4 regions of the Rhizobium sp. USDA 3886 genome follow, and region 2 is predicted to be linked to each of the others. Evidence: predicted binding sites of a transcription regulator. Region 2 holds the regulator's gene; each other region holds the start of a gene.

Region 1 (2,198 bases), 620 kb from region 2:
GGATGAGCGGAATTTCCGACGCGGGGGACGTATAGGCCGTCGAGGTAAAAAGGCCGACGATACGCAGCTCGCCGGTGACGTTGCCATCCTTGTCGAATCGCTTCACGCCGACATAGTCCATATAGGCGCGGCGGTGGACGACTGATTTCCCGTTCGCCTTGGTGACGATCAGAAAGTCCGGGCCGTCCAGGAAGGCAAGGATTTCCGGCGTCGTCGTTACGGCATCCTTGCCGGTGCGCAGCACCAATACATCCGGATTGGAAAGAATGCCGAGACCGGCACCCTTGTGACGCTCGACTTTGACAGCATCGCCGCCCTTGCCGGAATAGACATATTCGCGCATGCCGAGAAAGGTAAAGTTTTCGTCGCGCAGCCAGGCCAGGAAAGCCAGTGCCTCGTCGCGGTCGGCCTTCTTGCGGCCGGCATTGTAGCTGCCCAATTCGGCAATTACCGTGTCGAGCTTGGAGAGCATGGGTTTCCAGTCGGAAACGGCTTGGCGGACCTGCTCCAGCACGATCATGATGCGCTTCCGGAGGTCGCCGGATTGTGTCGCGGTCAACGGCGAAATGTGAAGTTGGATGTGGCTGACGCGTTTTGCCGGATCGCTCGGTTCATCGGCGGAATAAAGTACCGGCGCCTTGCCATGCTCCATCACCAGGATCGGATGCACTGCCATGTAGAGATCGCGATAGGTACTCGTGACCTCGCTCATGACCGACTCGTAGAGGAACGGCATATTGCGATCGGTAACCGTCAGGACCGAGACCGCAACGCCATCGGGTTCGACACCGGCCGGCGTTTCGATCGTAACGCGCGGAACCTTGCCGTCCCAGGTCGAAAGCTCCTTAGCAGAATGAACGGCGGAAAGCGCCAGCATCTCCGGCGTGTAGCGATCGAGGTCGTCGCCGCTCGCCCGGCCGAAGAGGATTTCCGGATCGAGATACTGTTCATTGGTTGCAGCAGCGATCTTCTTCGCGCTTTCGATCAGCTTCTCCCGTCGCGGATTGTTTTTGGCAGCCATTGAAGACATTCCCCCGATTTGCGTGATTTGCCGCAAGTTAGCAGAAGAATTATCGAAAAAATCTCTAAAAGATGCCCCACTGAGGCAGTTTTTGTGCGTCTTTGACCCGGCTTCGGCAAAATTCCGAAAGATTCTCCGATTAAAGGATGGGTCTTACCCACAGGCTGCCTACGGTTTACTGGCTCCCCGAGATTTTCACGCATCGATGAAGAATGGTTGACAGCTGCGCGGCAAAAGGACGATCAACAGCGCATCGAATTCGGGGTTTAAATCGTCATGCCGGATAATAGTGCTGCAGGAACGGTGATCGTCATCTCCAGCCATGTCATTCGCGGTTCGGTCGGCAATCGCGCCGCCGTCTTCGCGCTTGAGACGCTCGGCCATCAGGTCTGGGCACTGCCGACGATCGTTCTGCCCTGGCATCCCGGTCATGGCCGTTCGACCCGGCTCACTTTTGCGGAAGCCGATTTTGATGCTGCCATCGACGATCTAATCCGTGCACCGTGGGTTGGAGAAGTGAAGGCGGTTTTGTCTGGCTATTTTGGAAACGCTGCTCAGGCTCGTTCCATTGCCCGCCTGGTCAGCGCATTGCGTGAAAAAAGTCCGGAGCTGCTTTATGTCTGCGATCCGGTGATGGGGGATCTGGGTGGCCTCTATGTGCCCGAAGCGACGGCGACGGCGATCCGCGACCACCTGATTCCGCTTGCTTCTCTGGCAACGCCCAACCGCTATGAATTGGCCTGGATGGTTGGCGCAGAGTTGGAGGACAATACAGCCGTCATGGAAGCTGCTTTGTCACTCGGCCCCTCACGCATGCTTGTCACTTCCGCTCTCCCGATGATGGCCGGCGGCACCGGAAATCTCTATCTCTCCGGCCGCCATGCCCTGCTTGCCGAGCATCGCGTTATCGACAATGCGCCGAATGGACTGGGCGACCTGCTGGCGGCTGTCTTCCTCTCACGGCTTCTTTCCGGGATGGACGACGAAAAAGCGTTGCAGCTTGCAACAGCCAGCGTTTATGAAGCGCTGGTGCGCGCGGTCAAGCGCGGCAGCGACGAGCTTACGCTCGCAAGCGACGCATCAAGCCTCTCGACGCCGATGGCCATGGTGCAGATGCGCCGCCTCATACACCCCGCCCAAAGGCGGAAAAGTTAGCCGCAGATGCCAGTTTGCGCAT
Region 2 (2,198 bases):
CGGCGGCACCGCGGCGGCCGCACGCGCGCCGAAGCGTAATACCTCGGCTCCGCGCGCACCGAACTATGCATCGCGGATCGCGACCCGCACCGTCACGCGCCAGCAGGGCGCAACGATGCTCAAGGAAGAGATCGAAATCGATCTCATGGAGGAGGTAAACTATCGTCCGGCCGCAAACGTGGTCGTGCCGATCTCCCGCCGCCTCGGCCTGACGGAACTCACGGAACGCACCTGCAAGTGGCCGGTCGGCGATCCGCTGAAGGATGATTTCCACTTCTGCGGTTGCGATAGCCCGGACTCTTCACCCTACTGCAGCTATCATGCGCGCCTTGCCTATCAGCCGGTCAACGAGCGCCGCAGGACAGCAGCTCGCGCAAACTGAGCCGGATAAAAGACAAACGGAAACGGGCCTCGCGGGCCCGTTTTTTGATGTCCGGCAATGGAAGCGGCAATCAGGATTCCATGGAATATCCGGCACCGCGGACGGTGCGAATGACATCCTGCATGTTGGAGAAGTTCAGCGCCTTGCGCAGCCGGCCGACATGGACGTCCACAGTGCGCTCATCGACATAAATGTCGTGGCCCCAGACACCGTCCAGAAGCTGCGAACGCGAGAAAACGCGGCCGGGCGACGACATCAGGAATTCCAGGAGGCGGAATTCGGTGGGGCCGAGGCGAACTTCGCGGCTTTTGCGGTGAACACGATGCGTTTCGCGGTCGAGTTCGATGTCGCCGCATTTCAGCACCGTCGAGAGCACCTCAGGCTTGGCGCGGCGCAGCATCGCCCTGACGCGGGCAACGAGCTCCGGCGTCGAAAACGGCTTGACGACATAGTCGTCGGCGCCGGTCGAAAGGCCGCGGACGCGCTCGCTTTCCTCGCCGCGCGCCGTCAGCATGATGATCGGCAGGCGCTCGGTCTCCGGACGCATGCGCAGGCGGCGGCAAAGCTCTATGCCCGATACGCCCGGCAGCATCCAATCGAGGATCAAAAGGTCCGGCGTGCGCTCCTGAAGCCGGATTTCGGCCTCGTCGCCACGCAGGATGGTATCGACCTCGAAACCTTCGGCCTCAAGGTTATAGCGAAGAAGCACACTCAGTGCCTCTTCGTCTTCAACGACTGCAACTCTCGGGATCATTCGGTTCGGTCTCCTGAGGGCCGGTTCGGAATTGTCATTCCGTGACCGCGCCGACGGTGTTGGCAGTATCGTCCTTCGGACGTTCGCCTTCCGGCTGGGCGCCGGTCGCCATGTAATAGATCGTTTCGGCAATGTTGGTGGCATGGTCGCCGATGCGCTCGATGTTCTTGGCGCAGAAGAGAAGATGCGTGCAGCTGGTGATGTTGCGCGGATCTTCCATCATGTAGGTCAGAAGCTCGCGAAACAGCGAAGTGTACATCGCGTCGATTTCCTCGTCGCGCTCGCGGATCGACTTCGCCCTGTCGGCGGCACGGGTCGTATAGACGTCGAGCACTTCCTTGAGCTGGACGAGCGCCAGTTCGGAAAGATGCTCGAGGCCGCGGGCGAGCTTACGCGGAACGCCGGTGCTTTGCACCGCGATGACGCGCTTGGCCGTGTTCTTGCCGAGATCGCCGACGCGCTCAAGGTCGGCTGCGATACGGATCGAGCCCATGATCTCGCGAAGGTCGGAGGCCATCGGCTGGCGGCGGGCAATGGTGACGACCGCCTTGTCGCCGATCTCGCGTTCGGCATGATCGAGGATCACGTCGTCGGAGATGACCTTCTGGGCCAGAGCCGTATCGCCGTTGACAAGGGCGCGGACTGCGTCGGACACCATCTGCTCGGCAAGCCCACCCATTTCCGAGATGCGGCGGGTTAGGAACTTCAAATCGTCGTCATAGGCAGAAAAGATATGGGTCGATGCCATGGGAATTGTCCTTGAATAGCCTGAACGCCGCAACTCAGCCGAAGCGGCCCATGATGTAATCCTGGGTGCGGGGGTCGTCCGGGTTGGTGAACATCTTGTCGGTGTCGTTCTCCTCGACGAGATTGCCGAGGTGGAACATAGCGGTCCGCTGCGAAACGCGGGCCGCCTGTTGCATCGAGTGCGTCACGATGACGATGGTGAAGTTCTCGCGCAGCTCATGGATCAGCTCTTCGACCTTGGCAGTCGCAATCGGATCGAGCGCCGAGCACGGTTCGTCCATCAGGATGACTTCCGGGCTCACGGCAACGGCACGC
Region 3 (2,198 bases), 390 kb from region 2:
CGATGAAGCGCGCGAACTCCTCGTCCGAAAGGCCGCGCTTCTTTTGATAATAGAAGACGTATTGATCCATCGTCTGGAACTGACGCTGGCCCGGCGCGTGGTCCATCAGCGAAACGAGGCGGACATAGGGATCGTTCTCGAAATCCGCGAAATGCTCCATCACATTGTCGGCCGAGACCTCGCAGCGCAGGTGGATCAGGTGTTCCGCTCGAAGCCGGCCTTCCCGCTCTGCCTTCTGGATGGCATCGGCCATCTCGCGCATTTCGCCATGTTCAAAGCCGCCGTCTTCGTCCGCACCCATGCGCAGGCAGTCGAAGACGGTGGTGATGCCGGAGGTGACGATCTGCGCGTCATGGGCCTGAATGGCCGCCGTCTTATGCCAGCGAAGCCCTGGACGCGGCGAATAGTGGCCTTCGAGATGATCGGTATGCAGTTCGACGAGACCAGGGATCAGGTAATCGCTCTCGAAATCCTCTCCGTTTGCCGAATTGCCTTTCGAGATATCAGCAATTTTACCGTCGCGGATCAAAAGCGAGCCATCAACGATCTCGTCTTCAAGAACGATGCGGGCGTTGGAAAGGACTATCTCTTTGGTCATCTGTCGATCTCTCAGCGTTTGGCGCCAGCAAGCGGCAGCCATGAATGAATCTTGAACAGCGCGCCTCGCTCTTCTTCGATGAAGACTGCGAGGCCGGAAATGGAAAGCGGCCGGCCGATGAAATCGGCAAAACGCTTCTCCAGGATCGATTTCATCAGTGCCGAGCGCTCTTCGGGCACCTGGCCGGTCAGGGTCATGTGAAAGCCGAAGTCCTCCATCACGTAAGGATAGCCCCAGCGCATGAGGTTGGAACGTTGGCTTTCCGTCAGTTGTTCAGGCTTTCGCCTTGTAACATCGGCCTCGGAAAGTGCTGCGCGAAACGGCTCGAAGGACTTTACCACGCCTGCCGCGAAATCCTGAAGCGGCGCATGCATAAAGCCAGGAACCAGCGCAAAGAATCGGCCGATCTGCCCGAGGACAAGCTCCGGGATATCGAATGCCGGCGTGCGGTCGGCGAAATCCTCGACGACTGCCATCAGGTCCCTTTCGGTGACCGATGAGGCGAGAGCGAAGGGCGCCTTGATCGTCGCATGAAAGCCGTATCGGCGCGGATCGGCTGTCAGTTCGAACTGTTCTGCGGCAGGCATCCCATCTTCCTCGGGAGCCGGATAAGCTTCGCCCGTAAATGCGTCGCGCCCAAGCCAGATCGAGGCGGCGCCGGTCAGAGGATCGTCCTTTGGCGGCGTGAAATAAAGGGCGTAGCGCAACGTTCTTGTCCTGAAAATATGTTCAAGCAGGGGCCGCAATGTCAGTGATTTGGCCGCGGACCGCAAGCAGGCTCCCGGCTAAAAGATTTCCATGACAGAATGATGATGAGGCTGCCGCCCCATCAACTTTTAATGCGCTTTCGTGCCCATCAGCCGGTGGCGGAGTGCGTTTGATGCGGCATCGAACAAGAAGACGACGATCAGGATCAGGATGACCATATAGGCGACATTTTCCCAGTCCGAATTGGTGCGCATGGCCTCCCAGAGTTTCAGACCGATGCCCCCGGCGCCGACGGCACCAATAACGGTGGCGGAACGGGTATTGGACTCCCAGAAATAGAGCGCCTGAGAAGCAAAAATCGGCATCACCTGCGGTACCACACCATATCGCTGCACCGTAACTGGATGTGCGCCTACCGATTTCACGCCCTCGCGCTGCTTGTCATCGATATTTTCGAGCGCTTCCGAGTAAAGTTTGCCGAGGCTTCCCGTATCGGTGAAGAAGATGGCTGAAATGCCGGCGAGAGGACCAGGTCCGAACGCCCGGGTAAAGAACAGCGCCCAGATCAGCATATCCACCGAGCGCAGAAAGTCGAAGAATCGCTTTGTCAGCTGATTGGCCGGCCGATTGCGGAAAATGTTCCTGGCGGCGATGAAGGACAGTGGGAAGGCGACGAGCATGGCAAACAGCGTGCCGACAAAGGCCATGACAACCGTCTGCAGCAGTTTTGTCCACACGTCGAGATGTTGCCAGGACGGATTGTAGAGGAAGTCGTTCCAGGCGAGCGACAGATTGCTCTGCCGCGGATCGATGTGTTCGCTCGACAGGATCAGAGAGGCCACCTCACCGGCAGACTTGCCGAAGAAAGCTGAATTGGTGTCGAACACGAAGT
Region 4 (2,198 bases), 810 kb from region 2:
CAGGGCTTCTCGACGGCGAAGAGCCGGAAGCGGCGATCCGTCGCGAAGCGACAGAGGAAACCGGATTCCGCATCCGTGACGTCCGTTTTCTCTTCAAGGCCTACAGTTCACCCGGCTCCAACAGCGAAGTCGTGCATTTCTTCGCCGCACTGATCGATACGACGGACCGCGTCTCGAACGGCGGCGGATTGGAAGAGGAGCATGAGGATATCGAAGTGCTTGAGGTTCCGCTCGACACGGCGATCGCCATGATCGAAACTGGCGAAATCCGCGACATGAAAACGATCATCCTGCTGCATTGGGCGGCGATGAATAGGGATAGCTTGATCTAAGCCGTAACCAGCGCGATCAGCTTCGCATCGAGATCGCAATTGATGTCCCTTCGGACATCGCGAGCGCAAGATATGCGGCATGGTATGCCGACAACTCGTTGGCGCGAGAAGGCCGGATGATCGTAACGTGATCGCTATCGGCTATGATTCGGATCGGCAGGCTATCGAGCCGCATGAGACAAGTGAGTACGTCTTCGCCGACGATGCGCTTGCGGCGCTCCGCGGAAATCAGAATGTTGCGAATCTCATGCCAGATGAGGTCTGGAGTTTTTTGCTTCTGCAACTTTCACTTTGATGGTCATAGGCGAGTTCCTTGCCTGATGATAAGCTCGGCTCTGATCAAAGGTTGCTCAACCGCTTGGTCAAGCAAGCACGAAAATCCCAAGAAAGCGCACTTCCCCTTCATGCAGCTGTCACGAAGCAGGCCTATCCGCTGCTGTTTGCCGATCATCGTTGCCGTCAGGAGAAAAGTCATGTGGCTCAGCAATTTCACGCTCGTTCTCCCCGAAGAGGTGGTGGGCCAAGGCTCGATCAGGGTCGAGGACGGCGTGATCGCCGAGATAAGGCCTGAGCCGGTCGCCAATGCTGCGATCGACGGCGGCGGGCGGCTGCTGATGCCGGGGTTCGTCGATCTGCATGGCGACATGATCGAGCGCGAGATCGCACCACGGCCGAACGCTACGATGCCGATCGATTTCGGCATCCACGAGCTTGACAAAAAGCTCGCCGCCGCAGGCGTGACGACGGCTTTTGCGGCGATTTCCTTCGCGACCGAGAGCGTTTACGGCCATGTCCGCTCCCTAGAGACCACCGGCGCTGTCATCGAGGGAATCAACCGGCTCAAGCACAATCTGCTGGTCGACCATCGCGTCCATGCCCGCTACGAGATCACCAATGTGGGTGCCGCTCCTGAGCTCCAAAAGCTGCTTGAAGCCGGTCATATCGACATGGTCTCGCTAACCGACCATACGCCGGGGCAGGGACAGTACAACAATATCCAGAGCTACGTATTGAGCATCGCCGAGCGCCGGGCGATTTCGGAGGAAATGGCGGCGGAAATGGTTGCCAAACGCATTGCCATGCGAAGCAATCCCGAGATCGAGGCAAAGCTGAAGGAGATTGTCGCCCTCTCACTGAAGCGGAAGCTATCGCTTGCCTCCCACGATGACGACAGTGCCGAAAAGGTGGCCGAGATGCATGATCTCGGCGTGACGATCAGCGAGTTTCCAGTCACGCTGCCCGCTGCCGAGGAGGCGCGTCGCCGCGGGCTCTGGACGCTCATGGGCGCGCCGAATGCGCTTCGCGGCCAGTCCATGTCCGGCAATCTCAGCGCCCTTGATGCCGCCAAGGCCGGGCTATTGACAGTGCTTGCCGCCGATTATCACCCGGCGGCTTTCGTACCGGGCATCTTCAAGATCGCCGAGCAAAGCGCAATGCCGGTCGCAGTCGCCATGGCGACCAAGAACGCTGCTCGTTCCGCGGGTCTGACAGACCGCGGCGAGATTGCCGTCGGCCAGCGTGCCGATCTGGTTGTCGTTGAGCCGGGCGACGTGCACCGCATCCGCGCCACGTTCCGCGGCGGACGTTTCGTCTACAGCGACGGCACCTTGCATCAGCTTCGGGCGCTCGCTGCCTGAGGCAGTCAGGCGATCAGGGAGATGATGTGATTGGAGTTCGGCTGAGCGGACACACCCGTGCTAACCGCCTTGCCGCCTTCCATCTTCACCGTGCCTTCGGCAAAGAGCCGCAGCGCCTGCGGATAGAGCTGATGCTCGACCGTGAGGACGCGCGCGGCGAGCGTATCGGCTGTATCGCCGGAAAGGATGGGCACTGCGGCCTGTCCGATCGCCGGACCTTCGTCCATGC

Evidence for each region. Region 2 encodes PhoB, which activates phosphate uptake and scavenging genes when phosphate is short. Its sites were predicted from a motif close to TGTCATNNANCTGTCAT; they were not measured.
Region 1: ACZ9BX_RS15975 (NAD-glutamate dehydrogenase) is a predicted target of PhoB. The motif match lies at 1,227-1,243, and genes of this name have one in related genera.
Region 3: ACZ9BX_RS14965 (DUF1045 domain-containing protein) is a predicted target of PhoB. The motif match lies at 1,397-1,413, and genes of this name have one in related genera.
Region 4: ACZ9BX_RS08900 (alpha-D-ribose 1-methylphosphonate 5-triphosphate diphosphatase) is a predicted target of PhoB. The motif match lies at 733-749, and genes of this name have one in related genera.

The regions. Positions count from the first base shown of each region.
Region 1 covers NZ_JBWCDC010000001.1:3,137,916-3,140,113, forward strand. Annotated here, with positions in the region: gene ACZ9BX_RS15975 (NAD-glutamate dehydrogenase) at 1-1,021, opposite strand, end outside; gene pdxY (pyridoxal kinase PdxY) at 1,298-2,176, shown strand.
Region 2 covers NZ_JBWCDC010000001.1:2,518,819-2,521,016, forward strand. Annotated here, with positions in the region: gene ACZ9BX_RS12935 (GcrA family cell cycle regulator) at 1-382, shown strand, start outside; gene phoB (phosphate regulon transcriptional regulator PhoB) at 453-1,136, opposite strand; gene phoU (phosphate signaling complex protein PhoU) at 1,171-1,884, opposite strand; gene pstB (phosphate ABC transporter ATP-binding protein PstB) at 1,919-2,198, opposite strand, start outside.
Region 3 covers NZ_JBWCDC010000001.1:2,913,162-2,915,359, reverse strand. Annotated here, with positions in the region: gene ACZ9BX_RS14970 (alpha-D-ribose 1-methylphosphonate 5-triphosphate diphosphatase) at 1-598, opposite strand, end outside; gene ACZ9BX_RS14965 (DUF1045 domain-containing protein) at 610-1,305, opposite strand; gene phnE (phosphonate ABC transporter, permease protein PhnE) at 1,435-2,198, opposite strand, start outside.
Region 4 covers NZ_JBWCDC010000001.1:1,707,300-1,709,497, reverse strand. Annotated here, with positions in the region: gene ACZ9BX_RS08910 (NUDIX domain-containing protein) at 1-332, shown strand, start outside; gene ACZ9BX_RS08905 (hypothetical protein) at 460-627, shown strand; gene ACZ9BX_RS08900 (alpha-D-ribose 1-methylphosphonate 5-triphosphate diphosphatase) at 806-1,969, shown strand; gene purN (phosphoribosylglycinamide formyltransferase) at 1,975-2,198, opposite strand, start outside.